Regions from separate parts of the Streptomyces sp. NPDC001231 genome, predicted to be linked through region 4. Evidence: riboswitches for the same ligand, from Rfam matches in the RefSeq annotation. Region 4 holds a riboswitch; each other region holds the start of a gene.
What was found. A riboswitch is a leader RNA that binds a small molecule or an ion and turns the genes downstream of it on or off. The one in region 4 is predicted to bind cobalamin.
Positions count from the first base shown of each region.

Region 1 (3,993 bases), on a different contig from region 4:
GTACAGCGTCCGCACGTCCTCGGGGATCCAGGCGAAGTCCTGCACCGAGCCGTTCGCCTCGCGCAGCGCCTCGCGGGTGCGGGCGTCCCAGACGCCGAGCGCCTTCAGATCGTTCACCAGGTACGAGTTGACCTGCAAGAACTCCCCGGAGAGCGTCTCACGCTTGAAGAGGTTGGAGACCTGCGGCTCGATGCACTCGTACACGCCCGCGATCGAGGCGATGGTGGCGGTCGGGGCGATGGCGAGCAGCAGCGAGTTGCGCATGCCGACGGCGGCGATCCGCTCGCGCAGGGCCGCCCAGCGCTCCGGCCAGGTCACCTCGACGTCGTAGTGGTCGGGGTGCAGCACCCCCTGGGCCGTACGGGTCTTCTCCCAGGCGGGCAGCGGGCCGTCACGCTCGGCGAGGTCGGCGGACGCCTCGTACGCGGCGAGCATGATCCGCTCGGCGATACGGGTGGACAGGGCCTTCGCCTCCAGGGAGTCGAAGGGCAGCCGCAGCTTGAAGAAGACGTCCTGAAGACCCATGGCGCCCAGGCCCACCGGCCGCCAGCGGGCGTTGGAGCGGCCCGCCTGCTCGGTCGGGTAGAAGTTGATGTCCACCACGCGGTCGAGGAAGGTGACGGCGGTGCGGACGGTCTCGTCCAGCCGCTCCCAGTCGATGTCACCGCCGGCCACGAACGCGCCGAGGTTGACCGAACCCAGGTTGCACACCGCCGTCTCGCCGTCGTCGGTGACCTCCAGGATCTCCGTGCAGAGGTTGGAGGAGTGGACGACGTGGCCCGGCTGCGCGGTCTGGTTGGCGGTGCGGTTGGCGGCGTCCTTGAAGGTCATCCAGCCGTTGCCGGTCTGCGCGAGGGTGCGCATCATGCGGCCGTACAGGTCGCGGGCCGGCATGGTCTTCCTGGCCAGGCCACGCGCCTCCGCGGCGCGGTACGCGGCGTCGAACTCCTCGCCCCACAGGTCGGTCAGCTCCGGCACGTCCGCGGGGGAGAACAGCGACCACTGCCCGTCGGCGTTCACACGGCGCATGAACTCGTCCGGAACCCAGTGCGCGAGGTTGAGGTTGTGCGTCCGGCGGGCGTCCTCACCGGTGTTGTCGCGCAGCTCCAGGAACTCCTCGATGTCCGAGTGCCAGGTCTCCAGGTAGACCGCGGCGGCACCCTTGCGCCGGCCGCCCTGGTTCACGGCGGCCACCGAGGCGTCCAGGGTCTTCAGGAACGGCACGATGCCGTTGGAGTGCCCGTTGGTGCCGCGGATCAGCGAACCGCGGGAGCGGATGCGGGAGTAGGCGATGCCGATGCCGCCGGCGTGCTTGGACAGCCTGGCGACCTGGAGGTAGCGCTCGTAGATCGAGTCCAGCTCGTCCCTGGGGGAGTCGAGCAGGTAGCAGGACGACATCTGGGGGTGGCGCGTACCGGAGTTGAAGAGCGTGGGGGAGGAGGGCAGGTAGTCGAGGCGGCTCATCAGCCCGTAGAGCGCCTCGACCTCGTCGACCGACCGCGCGGTGTCGTCCTGCGCGAGACCCGCCGCGACCCGCAGCATGAAGTGCTGCGGCGTCTCGATCACCTTGCGGGTGATCGGGTGCCGCAGCAGGTACCGGCTGTGCAGGGTGCGCAGGCCGAAGTAGCCGAAGCGGTCGTCGGCGGCCGGGTCGATCAGCGCGTCGAGGCGGTCGGCGTACCGGCGCGCGAACTCGGCGGTCCGGTCGGCGAGAAGGCCCTCGCGGTGGCTGACGGCGACGGAGTCGGTGAAGGACACGACGCCCTGGGAGGCGGCCTCGGCGCGGATGGCGAGGGTCAGCAGCCTGGCCGCGAGCCGGGAGTAGGCGGGGTCCTCGGAGATGAGCCCGGCGGCCGCCTCCGTGGCCAGCTCGCGCAACTCGGCCTCGTCGGCCCGCGCCGACCGGCCGCGCAGCGCGGCGGCGGCGACCCGGCCGGGGTCGGCGTCGGGGAGGTCGGCGGTCAGCTCGGTCAGGGTCCGCAGCAGTACGGCACCTGGACCGTCGGTTTCCGGAGCTGTGGCTGAAACCGGGTCTGCTGGCGCGATGGTCACGTGGAGCTCTCCCTCGCTCGGCACGGGGCCTCGCCGAGGGCAGGGGGCAGCACACGAGCGCACGCGGCGCCGCGTCCACCGGCCCATTCCACGAAGCCCGGACGTCAGGGCACCCGGACCGGACGGCCGGGCGCACTGTCGGCAGGTCCTCGGACTGACGCTCGTGGCGGCCCATGGGGGCATACGCGCACGAGTACACCGTTGCGGGACAGTTCCGGATTCGCACCGGATTCCCCTGCGGCGACAGTGAGCACGAGCATACATCTTGTGCTGAGTGAGTCGGGCACCCCCATATGTTGTGCCGTGTCGCTTCAGGAACGTGTCAGAATGTCAACTCGTAGGTGAGCAGCATGATGTCGTCCAGGTGCGGGAGGGGGTTCCAGTCCCGGCCCGGCGTGCGGACGAAGCCCAGGCGCTCGTAGATGCGGTGGGCGGTGTGCATGGCGCTCTGGGTGGACAGCACCACGCGGACACAGCCCTCCACGGCCCGTGCCCGGTCCAGACAGGCCCGTACGAGGGCCTCGCCGACGCCTCGGCCTCGCGCCGTGTGCGCGACCGCGAGCATCCGTATCTCGGTCTCCCCGGGACCGGCTAGGTCGGCCATGGGGCCCGTGCCGGGGACGAAGGTCACGCCGCCGAGCACCTTCCCGTCCGCCACCGCCACCAGTACCTCGGCCGCGGCCGCCCGCTTGGCCACGTCCCGCAGCTCGCCGAGATACTCGTCGCTCTCACCGAAGTCGAGGAGCCCGTCCCGGAGGTAGGCCTGGGCGGTGATCTCACCGAGGGTGCCGTACTCGCCGGGTTCCACCGGCCGGATCACGATGTCCATGCGCCAGAGTGTGCCGCACGGGCACGGCGGCGGGCCGCCGGATTTCTCCGGCGGCCCGTGGGGTGCCCCTCCCGGTTGTCAGCGCGGGGCCGCCGCCGTGGCCGGCGGGAGTTCCACCTCGACGTCCGGGTCGCCGGCGTCCGCCGTGTAGTCATCCGGCCGGGTCTCGTCCACGCCCTCAGGCGCCTTGACCGCCCTCAGCACGAAGGTCAGGACCACCGCGACGGCCGCGTTGAGCACGAACGCCGTCAGACCGATGTAGCCGATCTCGCCGATGCCCGGGATCTCCTTCGCCGAGCCGCCGAAGTGCTTCTGCGTCGGCGAGGCGACCCCGTAGGCGGCGACCGTGCCGTAGACCATGCCGACCGCCCAGCCCGCCAGCAGCGCCCAGCGGTGGAACCAGCGGGTGAACAGGCCGCCGACCAGGGCCGGGAAGGTCTGCAGGATCCAGATGCCGCCGAGCAGCTGGAAGTTGATGGCGACCGTCTTGTCCATGGTCAGGACGAAGACCAGCGCGCCCACCTTCACCAGCAGCGACACGATCTTGGATACCCGGGTCTCCTCCTTCGGCGTCGCGTGCGGGCGGAGGAAGTCCTTGTAGATGTTGCGGGTGAACAGGTTCGCGGCGGCGATCGACATGATGGCCGCCGGTACCAGCGCGCCGATGGCGATCGCCGCGAACGCCACCCCCGCGAACCAGTCCGGGAACATGTTCTCGAACAGCTGCGGAATGGCCAGCTGGCCGTTCTTCACCTGCACGCCCGCCGCGATCGCCATGAAGCCCAGCAGGGCGAGCAGGCCCAGCATCAGCGAGTACAGCGGCAGGATCGTGGTGTTGCGGCGGATCACCTCGCGGCTGCGCGAGGACAGCGTCGCGGTGATCGAGTGCGGGTACATGAACAGCGCGAGCGCGGAGCCCAGGGCCAGTGTGGCGTACGTCCACTGGCCGGCCGCCGCCGGCACCAGACCGCCCGTCCCCGACTCGCTGAACTTCTGGTCCGCCTTGGCGAACACCTCGCCGAAGCCGCCCAGCTTGATCGGGATGTAGATGATGGCCACCGCGATCACGATGTAGATCAGGGTGTCCTTCACGAACGCGATCAGCGCGGGCG
Region 1 is NZ_JBIAXS010000038.1:16,510-20,502, reverse strand. Features, by position in the region: gene ACFY3J_RS33485 (ribonucleoside-diphosphate reductase subunit alpha) at 1-2,052, opposite strand, end outside; cobalamin riboswitch at 2,175-2,329, opposite strand; gene ACFY3J_RS33480 (GNAT family N-acetyltransferase) at 2,375-2,881, opposite strand; gene mctP (monocarboxylate uptake permease MctP) at 2,960-3,993, opposite strand, start outside.
Region 1: it holds a riboswitch for cobalamin, as region 4 does, so the genes downstream of both, ACFY3J_RS33485 (ribonucleoside-diphosphate reductase subunit alpha) here and ACFY3J_RS00310 (prenyltransferase/squalene oxidase repeat-containing protein) in region 4, are expected to answer to the same signal.

Region 2 (3,993 bases), on a different contig from region 4:
GGGCGGTGGCGATCACGGCGTGCCCGGTGAAGGCGACCGAGCACTCCAGCCCACCCGGCAGGGGCGGAAGAACTGTTACGCGGCCGTCTGCAGGCGGGAAGCGTCCGTCGGCAGCATTGAGGAACATGCCCAGCAGTGGGTGAGACTCGGCCATGACGGTCCACCCTACGAGGGGCTGTTCGCCGTGGCAGCCACACCCGTTGGGTGAAGCGCCGGCAGGCCGTGGGCCAGGTCGGCCCGAAAGCAACGATCGCTCAGTAGCCGCCCAGGAGGGTCCGTACCCTGCGCAACGCCTCCGGGCCCGCGGTGCTGTGACAGCGGGTGGGTTCGGCGGGGCGGCGGCCCCACAGCAGCAGGACGCGGGTGGCCGCGTCGCTCTTGAGCGTGGCCGGGCCCTCGGGGGCGGCGAACCGGATCGTGCCGCCCTCGGCGTCGGCGGTCACCACGATGTCGTCCGTGCCCGGGGTGCGCAGGCGGCCCTCGACCCGTCCCCCGGGCCCCAGGTCCAGACCGGCGCGGCCCCGGACCAGCAAGGGACGGCCGACCGACACCACGCTGTGCTCGGTCATCCACGGCTCGCTGAGGGACTGCACGGCCGTCCGGTCGTCGCCGGTCAGGTCCCAGCGGTGGAGGATCATTTCCTCACGCATGTGTTCCGCGAAGAAGGGGACCTTCACGGAACGGCCGGTCCACATCACCTCGGTGTCCGGGGAGAGGTCCTGCGCGGCGGCCGCGGCGATCTCGGTGAGCTGTTCACAGTTGGTCATGAACGCCGCCCAGAGCTCGGCGTCCGACATCCGCCGGTAGGGAGCCTCGCGCTCGAAGCTCCTGGTCTCCACCGGTGTGCCGGCGAGGAATGCTCGCAGCACGCGGGCCAGTACCTCGGCGTTCCCCGTCTGGTGGACCAGGACGTCACGCACCGTCCACACCTCGCACCACGTGCCGTCGTCGGGCCTTCGGCCCTGCACGGCGTGGACGAAGGGAGCCAGCTCGGGCAGCGTGTCGTCGACCTCGGACGGGATCACGGGCCATGGGTATCCCGGTCGAGCCGTCCGTCGAACCGGCGAGCGTCCGATCGGAGGCATGACGCCTCGGAGCAGGGGGCCGAGCGCGTGGGCTCGTCCTCCACGGGTACCCGTCAGCGCGTACGGCGGTCTGACGACCGTACGACGAAGAGCCCGGACGCGCGCATGCCCGAACTGCCGGATGTCGAGGGATTCCGCGAGGTGCTGATGACCTGCGGCCGGCAGCGGTGTGTCACGGACGTCGAGGTGCGGGACACCGGGGTGCTGCGGGGTGTCAGCGCGCAGCGGTTCCGGAGGGGGCTGAAGGGGAGGCGTCTGGGGGAGGGGTGGCGGCACGGCAAGTGGTTGTTCGTGCCGGTGGATGACGGCGGTCGCGTACTGGTCTGGCATTTCGGTATGACGGGATCGTTGCGGTGCTGTGCCCCGGACGAGCCCCTCGCACCGCACGACCGCATCGTGCTGACGCTCGACGACTCCCGGCACCTGCGCTACCGCGATCAACGCAAGCTCCAAGGTGTGCAGTTGGCCGACGACGCACAGGTCGCACGGATCACGGACGGTCTGGGGCCCGACGCCCTCACACTGAGCGGAGCGGAATTGCGGAAGCTGCTGTCGGGACGACGGCGTGCCATCAAGAGCGCGCTGATGGACCAGTCCGTGATCGCGGGCCTCGGGAACCTCCTGTGCGACGAGATCCTCTGGCGGGCCCGGGTGGCACCGCGGACCCCGGCACGGGACCTGAGTGATCCGCGCTTCGGCGTATCCACGCGGGGATGGGCCGGGTCCTTGAGACATCCGTGCGCGCCGGGTGCGTGCCACCGCGTCGTTCCTGGCTCACCGGGCACCGGGACGACCGCGAGCCGACATGTCCTCGCTGCGGGTGGCCCCTGTGCTCGAACCGCGTCGGCGGACGCCGCACGGTCTGGTGCCCCCAGTGCCGGCAATGAGCGAAGCGACCGTTCCCCAGTGAGCGAACGGCAATGGGATGATGGTCGGCGACATAAGGCGACGGCGGTCCGAGGAAGCCGGTGTGAATCCGGCGCGGTCCCGCCACTGTGACCGGTGAGCGAGTTCCGGAAGGCCACTGCCCCCGCCCGGGGTGGGAAGGCGGGACGAGTGACGACCCGGGAGCCAGGAGACTCATGCGGTCGCCTCCTCGATCGACACCGGGGCGGATCTCCCCGGGAGGGGAGTGGTGCGGCGTGTCCGAAAAGCCGACGGACGAGGCGCCGGACGGTGCCGTGGCGGGGAGCGGTCCGGTGCCGTGCCGGGTCGTCGTGTGCCGGGACTGCTGCTGCGGCAGCCCCAAGGTGGCCGGGGTCGATCACGCGGCGCAGACCGCGCGGCTGCGTGCGGAGGTGCCGGTGCGCATCTCCGACTGCCTCGACGTGTGCGAGCAGGCGAACGTCATCGTGGTCCAGCCGTCCGCCGCGGGCCGGACCGCCGGTGCGCGACCGGTCTGGCTCGGGCTCGTCAACGATGCGGACGCGACCGAGGACATCGTCGCCTGGGTACGCGCCGGTGGCCCGGGAGTGGCTCCCCTGCCGGACATCCTCGACCTCTACGCCATCACGCCGCCACGGCGTCCCACGGACTCCTGAGGCCCGCACGCGCGGGGAGGTCCGCACGCGCGGGGAGGTCCGCACGTGCGAGGAGGCCGACCGTCGTCACCGGCCGGGAAACGGGCGGGCCTCGGCCGGTGTGACTGCCTCGCCGGCCTGTACGCCGTGCAGGATCTGGGCGAGCACCTCCGCCCCGCGTACCACCCGTGGCCCCGGCCGGCCAACTGCTCCGACAGCCCGAGTTCGGCGACGATGTCGGTCGCGGCGGGCAGCAGGGAGACGATGCACATACCTCGACTGCAGGAGGCTCCAGGACCCGAGGACCGCGCGGATCCGCCGATTCCGACGCCCGGTGTGCACGGCGTGCACGGCATGCACGGCGTGATCGCGCCAACGCGCACCAGGAACTCGGTCGCCGACCGGCGCTCCAACCGCACGGGGGCTACGGCTACCTCGGCGAGTACGGCCTTGAGAAGATCGTCCGTGACCTGCGCGTCCATCAGAACCTGGAAGGAACCGACGAGATCATGCGTGTCATCGTGGCCCGCGGCCGGACGGAGGCGTTCGGATGACCGCCGCCGAGGAACCCGTCCTGTTCCACACCGACGGGCGGGCCGCCCACATCACCCTCAACCGGCCGAAGGCCCTCAACGCCCTCAACCGCGAGATGGTGCGCCGTATCGACGAGGCGCTGACGGCCTGGGAGCACGACCCGGCCGTGGAGACCGTGGTCATCACCGGCGCGGGGGAGCGCGGCCTGTGCGCGGGCGGTGACATCCGCGCCATCCACGACGACGTCCGCGACCGGGACGGCACCGCCTCGGCCGCCTTCTGGCGCGACGAGTACCGCCTCAACGCCCGTATCGCCCGCTACCCGAAGCCGTACGTCGCCGTCATGGACGGCATCGTGATGGGAGGCGGCGTCGGCGTCTCCGCGCACGGCAGCGTCCGGATCGTCACCGAGCGCTCGCGGATCGCGATGCCGGAGACCGGTATCGGCTTCGTCCCCGACGTCGGCGGCACCCATCTGCTGGCCCTCGCCCCAGGGGAACTGGGCACCCATCTCGCGCTGACCGGTGCGCAGATCGGCGCCGGCGACGCCGTGCTCTGCGGGCTCGCCGACCACTACGTGCCGTCAGCGGCCCTGCCGGCCCTCGTCGACGACCTCGCAGGCACGCCCGTACGGGAGGTGCTGGCGCGCCATGCCCGACCGCTGCCGCAAGGGGAGTTGGAGGCGCAGAGGGAATGGATCGACCCCTGCTATGCCGCCGGGACGGTCGAGGACATCCTGGGCCGGCTGTTCGACCACGGCGAGCCCGCCGCCAAGGAGGCGGCCGAAACCCTGCTCACCAGGTCACCGACCGCCGTGAAGGTCACCCTGGCCGCCGTGCGCCGCGCCCGCCGTC
Region 2 is NZ_JBIAXS010000016.1:189,975-193,967, forward strand. Features, by position in the region: gene ACFY3J_RS21085 (maleylpyruvate isomerase N-terminal domain-containing protein) at 255-1,025, opposite strand; gene ACFY3J_RS21090 (Fpg/Nei family DNA glycosylase) at 1,191-2,084, shown strand; cobalamin riboswitch at 2,044-2,167, shown strand; gene ACFY3J_RS21095 ((2Fe-2S) ferredoxin domain-containing protein) at 2,228-2,626, shown strand; partial or broken gene ACFY3J_RS21100 (acyl-CoA dehydrogenase family protein) at 3,010-3,159, shown strand; gene ACFY3J_RS21105 (enoyl-CoA hydratase/isomerase family protein) at 3,156-3,993, shown strand, end outside.
Region 2: it holds a riboswitch for cobalamin, as region 4 does, so the genes downstream of both, ACFY3J_RS21095 ((2Fe-2S) ferredoxin domain-containing protein) here and ACFY3J_RS00310 (prenyltransferase/squalene oxidase repeat-containing protein) in region 4, are expected to answer to the same signal.

Region 3 (3,993 bases), on a different contig from region 4:
GCGGACGGTCGTGTCCAACCGCCCCTTCCTGCTCTTCGCCACCGCCATGATCGGCTCCTACGTGCTCACCTTCCAGGTGTACCTGGCCCTCCCGCTGGCGGCGGCCGACGCCCTGGGGGCGAACGGCACGGCGGTCACCAGCGGGCTCTTCATCGTCTCCGCCGCGGTGGCCGTCGTCGGCCAACTGCGCCTGACCGGCTGGGCCAAGCAGCGGTGGCGACCCAGCCAGGCGCTGGTGCGGGGACTCGCCGTGATGGGGCTGGCCTTCCTGCCGCTCGCGCTCGCCCCGCACGGCTCCTCAGGAGCCGCGCTGGTCGCGCTGGTGACCGCGGTGGTCCTGCTCGCGGTGGGTTCCGCCGTGGTCTACCCGTTCGAGATGGACACCGTCGTCGCCCTGTCGGGCAACCGCCTGGTCGCCACCTACTACGGGCTCTACAACACCGTCTCCGGCCTGGGCATCACCCTGGGCAACCTCGTCACCGGCGCGCTGTGGGACTTCGCCCAGCGGCACCATGCCCTCTGGATGACCTGGACGGCCCTGACCGCCACCGGACTCGTCTGCGCCGCCTCGGTCGCGGCGCTCGCCCGGGCCGGCCGGCTCACCACCCAGGCAGAGCCCGAGCCCGCCCCCGCCTGACGGAAAGGAGGTCGCCGACCCGCGGGTTCAAGGTGTCGCCGACCCGCGGGTTCAACTCCCCAGGGACGACAGTGCGGTGGCGACCCGTTCGGCTGCCTCCGCCGGGGTCGAGGCGTGCGGGGAGAGCCTGAGCGAGTCGGTGCGCACGGTCGCGGTGACGCCTTCGGCGTGCAGCGCCTTGGCGACGAGGCACGGATCGTGGTCCGGCAGGGTGAAGGAGAGGATGCCCGCGCGCCGCGCCGGGTCGGCGGGGGAGAGGACGCGGCCGCCGCACGCCTCGACGACCTCGGTGAGTTCGGCGATCCGTGTGGCGATCGCGGATTCGATCGCGGCGACGGTGTGCCGCTCGACCAGGTCCAGCGCGGCCGCGAACGCGGCGGCCGTCACCGGGCTCAGATTGGTGATCGACCACCGCCGTGCGTCCGGGGCGGGCGGGTGCTCCGCTCCGTCGAAGAGGCCGACGTCCTCGACGCCCGTCCAGCCGGTGAGGACCGGCTCCAGGGATTCCAGGGCGCGGTCGGACAGCGTGGCGAAGCCGGTCGACCATCCGGCGCGCAGCCATTTCTGGCCGCCCGCGACCACCACGTCGGCGGCGTCCCAGGGCAGGGAGGCGACACCGAACGCCTGGATGGCGTCCACGATCAGCAGCCGGTCGGGCCCGATCGCCTCGCGCAGCGCCGCCAGGTCGGCACGGAACCCGGTGCGGAAGTCCACGGCGCTGACCGACACGGCCACGACGTCGTCGGTCAGCGCGGCGCGGACCAGATCGGGGGTGACTCCGGAGCCGGGTGCGGGGTCGATCCAGCGCGGCGTAGCCCGGCCCAGATCCGCGGAGCGGCGCCACGGGTAGTGGTTGGCGGGGAAGTCGGAGCGCGGCGCGAGGACCACGCCCTCTCTGATGCCGAGCGCGGCGTGGAACAGACCGGTGGACGCGTTCGGGAGGAGCACCGTGTGCCGGGCGTCGGTGCCGGCGAGGCGGGCGGCCGTGTCCCGCGCGGTCTCCTCCGCGCGCATCAGGGCGTCCACGGTGGTGTGGTCGGCGCGGGCGGACGCCTCCAGGGCGCGTGCGGTGGCGGTGACGGCGTCCCGGGAGGGCGGCCCGAAGCGTGCGAAGTCCAGGTACCCGGCGGGCGTGTCGAAGTGGGCGGCGTACGACGTGAGCACGGGGCTCGTCCCTCCGGGGTGGTGCGTGCGGATCGACTGGCGCGGCGGGCGGTGGCGCGGAGCTTGCCCGCGCGCATCCTGCCACAGCGCCGGAGTGTCTGATACACGGCTGCCGGGGCCCGCCGCGCTGATGGTGAGGTGATCCGTGAGCAGGTGGAGGCGGCTCGGTGGAGAAGATCACGTCCGTGGTCGCGGTCTTGGCCGGGCGCGCGGCACGCGATACCGTCTGTGCGATATCGACGACGGCACGACGGAAGCCGGTGGGAATCCGGCACGGTCGCGCCACTGTATGCGAACGCCCCCCGGGGTGTTCGTGAGTCAGACCCGTGGCTGTCGTCCTGTGCACCACCGAGATGGGACGCGAACTCCCAGAGGAGGTTCTGCCATGGCGCAGACCGTCGCTCAGCCGACCGCCACCCCCGCCGTTCCCGCCACGCTGCCGCTGAAGGCGATAGCTCCCTGGGCGGTCTTCTTCGGCGTTCTCATGCTGGTCCTGCTCTACTTCGTCGGCGCCGAGCAGGGCGCCACCTCCGTGTTCAGCGGCACGGACGTCCACGAGTGGGTGCACGACGCCCGCCACCTGCTCGGTTTCCCCTGCCACTGAGGCGAGGGACACCGCACGCTCATGAACTCCGCAACGGTAAGAAACCTTCTGGTACGGGGCATGCTCGCCGGCCTTGCCGCCGGTGTGCTCGCCCTGGCCGTCGCCTATTTCCTCGGGGAGCCGTTCGTCGACAAGGCGATCGGCCTCGAGGAGGCGCACTCCCATTCCCATTCCCACTCTCATGACGAGGTGGAAGTCGTCTCCCGTTCCCTCCAGTCCACCGCCGGTCTCGCCACCGGCGTCCTGGTCTACGGGGTCGCCTTCGGCGGCATCGCCGCGCTCGCCTTCTGCTTCGCACTGGGCCGCGTGGGCCGCTTCTCCCCGCGGGCGACCGCGCTGCTGCTGTCCGGCTGCGCGCTGCTGGCCGTGTACGTCGTGCCGTTCCTGAAGTACCCGGCCAACCCGCCCGCGGTCGGCCAGGAAGACACCATCGGCAAGCGCACGACCCTGTACTTCCTGATGATGCTGCTCAGCATCCTCCTCGCGATCGCCGCCACCATCCTGGGCAAGCGCCTCGCGCCCGCGCTGGGCACGTGGTACGCGACGGTGGCCGCGGTGGCCGCCTTCGCCGTGGTGATCGGGCTGGCGTACGCCTTCCTGCCCACCGTCAACGAGGTGCCGGCGGACTTCCCGGCCACCCTGCTGTGGCGGTTCCGGCTCTCCGCCCTGGCCACGCAGACCGTCCTGTGGGGCGGATTCGGGCTGCTCTTCGGCGAGTTGGCCGGGCGAATGCTGAACCCCAGGCCGGTGACGGCCACGACTGGGCGCGCGGTCCCGGCCGCGCACTGACCCCTTCGGCGCACGACAGGGCCCTTCGGAACCGTCCGGGGCCCTGTCGCGTTCCTCAGGGTGCCGCCAGCGGCTGTCCGAGCCGCAGATTCCAGCGGCCGGCCCGTCCACTGAACCCCAGGCCGGTGACGGCCACGACCGGGCGCGCGGTCCCGGCCGCGCACTGACCCCTTCGGTGCACGACAGGGCCCTTCGGAACCGTCCGGGGGCCCTGTCGCGTTCCTCAGGGTGCCGCCAGCGGCTGTCCGAGCCGCAGATTCCAGCGGCCGGCCCGTCCACTGAACTCCGTTGCCGTCAACGGAGGTACGTCCAGCCGCCAGAAGCCGGCCGCGGGCAGGCCCAGCACATGGACGACCGCGGCCCGTACGACCTCCGGCTCGACCACCGCGAGCGTACGGCCGTCGGTGTCCCGCGCGCTGTCCAGCCAGCGCCCGACCCGCTCGCACACGTCCCGCACCGACTCCCCGCCGTGCGGCGCGCGGTCGGGGTCGGCGAGCCAGCGACCCACCGCCTCCGGCTCGGTGGCCATCACCTCCTCCAGGGTCCGGCCCCGCCAGCGGCCCGCGTCCAGACCGGCCAACTCCCGTACCGCCACGCCGTCGAGGCCGAGCGCCGACGCGGTCTCCCGGCAGCGCGCGCTCGGGGACAGGAGCACGCGGGCGGCCGCGGGAAGTGACCCGGCAGCCGAACGGGCCCTGGCCGTCCCGCCGTCGTCGATCGAGTCGCCGTCGTCGAACCGGGCCTGCCGCAGCGACGGGCTCGTCGCGGGCGAGACGAGAGTGACTCGGCTGGTCAACTT
Region 3 is NZ_JBIAXS010000012.1:47,797-51,789, reverse strand. Features, by position in the region: gene ACFY3J_RS16620 (MDR family MFS transporter) at 1-637, shown strand, start outside; gene ACFY3J_RS16615 (aminotransferase class V-fold PLP-dependent enzyme) at 689-1,801, opposite strand; cobalamin riboswitch at 2,008-2,150, shown strand; gene ACFY3J_RS16610 (CbtB-domain containing protein) at 2,187-2,405, shown strand; gene ACFY3J_RS16605 (CbtA family protein) at 2,427-3,194, shown strand; gene ACFY3J_RS16600 (histidine phosphatase family protein) at 3,418-3,990, opposite strand; gene ACFY3J_RS16595 (DeoR/GlpR family DNA-binding transcription regulator) at 3,993-3,993, opposite strand, start outside.
Region 3: it holds a riboswitch for cobalamin, as region 4 does, so the genes downstream of both, ACFY3J_RS16610 (CbtB-domain containing protein) here and ACFY3J_RS00310 (prenyltransferase/squalene oxidase repeat-containing protein) in region 4, are expected to answer to the same signal.

Region 4 (3,993 bases):
GCGCGGGGAGCGGCGACCGCCGAGCCACAGTCCGGACAGGGCGGCGGCGACCCCGGCGAGCAGCACCGGCAGGCCGTAGGTGCCGCCCTCGGCGGTGAGCAGTCCGTACGTCCCGGCGCAGACGCCCAGCAGACCGCCGAGGGTGAGCGCGGCAGTGGTCCGGCGGACCGCGGGGGCGACCTCGGCGGTACGGCCGTAGCCGCGGGCGTCCATCGCGGCGGCGAGGGCGACGGAACGCTCCAACGCGCCCTCCAGGACCGGCAGTCCGACCTGCACCAGCCCGCGGACACCCCGGTCGGGGCGGCCCCGCAGCCGGCGGGCGGCCCGCAGGCGCCGCCCGTCGGCGACCAGGTGCGGGGCGAAGGTGAGCGCGACGACGACGGCGACCCCGGTCTCGTACAGGGCGCCGGGCAGGGACTTCAGCAGCCGGGCGGGCGCGGCGAGGGCGTTCGCGGCGCCGACGCAGACCAGCAGCGTGGCCAGCTTCAGACCGTCGTACAGGGCGAAGACGACCGCCTCGGCCGTGACCCGGCCGCCCAGGCGGATGCCCTGCGCCCAGTGCGGCAGGGGGACTTCGGGAAGGGAGACGATCACGTGCGAGCCGGGAATGGGCGAGCCGAGCACGACGGCGAAGACGAGGCGGATGACGAGGACGGCGAGGGCGAGCCGGACGAAGGCGGTGTAGGACCGGGCGGACGGCGTGTCGGGGCGGCAGCTCACCACGACGTAGCCGGAGACCGCCAGCAGCAGGCCGAGCAGCAGGGGATTGGTGGTGCGGGTGGCCGCGGTGCCCAGGGCCAGCGCCCACAGCCACCAGGCGCCCGCGTGGACACCGGCGGAGCCGCGGGCGGGTGCGCCGCCGGAGCGGCCCGCCCGCCCGCGGTCCCGCACGGCGTCAGGCATCCCTGCGCCGCCGCGCCTGCCAGACCGCCGCCGCGCCCAGTACGACCACCACGGCACCTCCGGCGAGGAGACCCACCGAGGGGCCCTCCTCGCGCGGCTCGTCCGCGGCCGGCTGCTCGCTCCCGCCCGCCGTCACCTGCTCGCCGCAGCCCTTCTGCGGATAGCCGGAGATGGCGCACAGCAGGGCGTTGGCGTCGTACCGCAGCGGTTTCGCGACGGCCGCCAGGGCCTCCGCCGTGGTCGCGTCGGACGGCACCCGGGCGCACACCGTGCGCGGCGCCGGCGGGGTCTCGCCGGCCGGGGCGTCCGCCTGGACGCCGAAGTCGAGGACGAGCGCCACCCGCTTGCTGCCCTTCTCGGCGGGCGTCTTGACGCAGATGGCCTCGAAGTCGGCCGTCCCGCGCGGCTTGCTCGCGTCCTGGGAGTCCTCGCTCACCGAGAAGCGGAAGCCCTGGACGTCGCCGTCGGACGGACGAGCGGTCGACGGGCCCTCGGTGGCGTACGTCCACTTCCCGCCGTCGCGGTCCCAGAAGGACCAGTACCGGTAGCCGGTGGCCTGCGCCTGACCGGCACCGGCCACCAGCAGGAGCGCGGCGGCGAGCAGCGGTGCGCCGAGCGCCCGGAGGCCGCGTGTCACGGCTGCCCCTGCTTCTTCCGGCCGCTCAGCAGGAACCCGATGCCGATGCCCGCGACGAGGAAGACGCCGACGGTCCACCAGACTCCGTAAGTGGAGTTGTCCTTAGCGATGTCCCCGGCACCCTCCTTGCCGACGGACTCGGGGGCGGGCCCGGTCGCGTTGAGCCGCTCGACCAGGTCGACACCGCCGAAGTCATGCGGGTCGGCGTCGGCCGCGTACGCGGCGAAGACGAGCTGGGCGTAGGCGGCGGGTCCGCTCTGCTTGGCCCACGCCTCGGAGTTCTTCTCCAGCCACTTCAGCGGCTTCTGCGCCTGCGCGGGCCCGCTCTGCGCGGCCAGGGCGACGACCGTGTCGGCGGTGTTGCCGAAGTCGGGCTGGTCGGTGGCACCGGGGAGGGAGGAGGTGAGGTGACCGTCCTTGGCGACGGCCTGCGTGAGGTACGAGGCGCCGTTGGCCGCGGCCCGGTCGGGGCTGGGCTTGCCCGAGTCCTCGCAGCGGGCCTCGGCGCCCTTGGCGTTGCCCTTGGGGGCCATGCCCTGCCCGAGCGCGGCGACGACGGCGGCCGCCGTGGCGTCCGCGTTGGCGGCGAGCTTGCCCTTCTTGTCCGGCTGGTAGGCGAAGGAGCCCGCCCCGTCGCCGGAGCACGGCAGGGCGAAGGTGAGCAGGGCGTCGTAGGGGGACTTGCCGTCCTTGACGACGCTCTCCGGCTTCTGCCCGACGGCGGCGAGCGCGCCGATCACGACCGAGGTCGAGTTGGTGTCGCTGGGCCCGCCGGGCGTGTACCCCCAGCCGCCGTCCTTGTTCTGCACGGACTTCAGCCAGGACACCGCCTTGCCGGTGACCGTGTCGTGGCCGCCGAGCGCGGCGAGGGCCTGCACGGCGGCGGCGGTGCTGTTGGTGTCGACCATCAGCTTGGCGTCGCAGGCCTTGCCCGGCTCGGCGCGGAAGGCCGCGAAGGAGCCGTCGGCGCACTGCTGTCCGGTCAGCCAGTCCACGGCCTTGGCGGCGGGCCGCACATCCACGGTGTGCTGCGCGAGCAGCGCCAGGGACTGGCGCCAGACGCCGTCGTACTGGGGGTCGGTCGTGCCGTAGAGCCCCGCCGGAAGAGCCGGCGACGACGGGGACGGGCCGGCGGACGTGTCTGCGACGGCGGGGGCCGCGCTGCCGATCACGGCGACGGCGGCGGCCAGGGCCGCGGCGCTGCGGCGGAAGTTCATGATCGGCGGGTGCCTCTCCCTGCGGGGAGCCGGACAGCACGGGACACCCCGGCGGCTCGGCTCCGTATACCTCGACGGTGCGATGCGCCGGCGGACTGCCGACACGCATGAGCCGGTCACGTCCCGTCCCGGGCATTCCGGCTCGCCGCCCTCGCGGGACGGCTCACGGCTGCGGGTCAGCGCCGGATTTCCACCGGCTTCCCCCCGAACGGGTGTGATGACGACCCGGTCACTCTACCGGCCTACCGGAAAGGCCCCGAGGGGTGGCCGATGCCCGTCTCGTCCGGCGCGGGAGAAACTGAAAAAATCTTCGGATTGGGGGGTTCCATCCGGTGCGGGAGGATTTATTCTGTAAGTGGCCTACGAGGCGAGTGAGGGAGTTCAACCGGAGTAGCCGACTTTGGCGAGACGCTACGGCATCCGCTGAGGCCGACGTCGACGGTCGGGCTGAGAGGCCGGAAGGTAGCAGTCGGACCCGAAGGCGACCCCCATTACCTGATCCGGGTAATACCGGCGAAGGGAACCCGTCTCGTAGGTCCTATTCGTGCGCCACGGCGGGCGTGGTCAGGTCGATCAGACGGCATGCCGTCCCTATGTCGGCCTTCGCCTGGGCGAGGGAGGCGCGGCCCGAGAGCCAGGTGATCAGGGCCGAGAGCCAGGTGTGCTCGATCACGCGGACCGCGGAGAGCTGCTCGGCGGTGGGCTCCTCCAGGCCCATGGCGTCCAGGATGATCGCGGTGGTCTGGCGGGAGACCTGGTCGACCTCCGGGCTCACGCTGCGGTCCGCGAAGGTCAGCGCGCGGACCATCGCGTCCGCGAGGTGGGGGTCGCGCTGGAGGGCGCCGAAGGCGCGCATCAGGGTCTCCGCCACCCGCTCGGCGGCGCTCTCGCCGGCCGGCGGGTTCTTGCGCAGCGTGCCGTGCAGGCGCTCCAGCTGGTCCTGCATCGTGGCGACGAGCAGGTGGACCTTGGACGGGAAGTACCGGTAGAGCGTGCCCAGGGCCACCTGCGAGGACTCCGCGACCTCCCGCATCTGCACGGCGTCGAAGCCGCCCCGGGCGGCCAGTTGCGCGCTCGCGCGCAGGATGCGGCGGCGACGGGCCTCCTGCCGCTCGGTGAGGGGCGGTGAGGCCGACCGGGAGGTACTGGCTCGCGCAGGCATGGATCCCGTTCCGTGACAGTCGGTGAGGCAGGGGCCGGCAGGGGGACCGGACCGCGGGCGGTGGCGCGGGCCGT
Region 4 is NZ_JBIAXS010000001.1:59,866-63,858, reverse strand. Features, by position in the region: gene ACFY3J_RS00320 (CbiQ family ECF transporter T component) at 1-903, opposite strand, end outside; gene ACFY3J_RS00315 (SCO2322 family protein) at 896-1,540, opposite strand; gene ACFY3J_RS00310 (prenyltransferase/squalene oxidase repeat-containing protein) at 1,537-2,757, opposite strand; cobalamin riboswitch at 2,867-2,995, opposite strand; TPP riboswitch at 3,121-3,296, shown strand; gene ACFY3J_RS00305 (TetR family transcriptional regulator) at 3,296-3,919, opposite strand.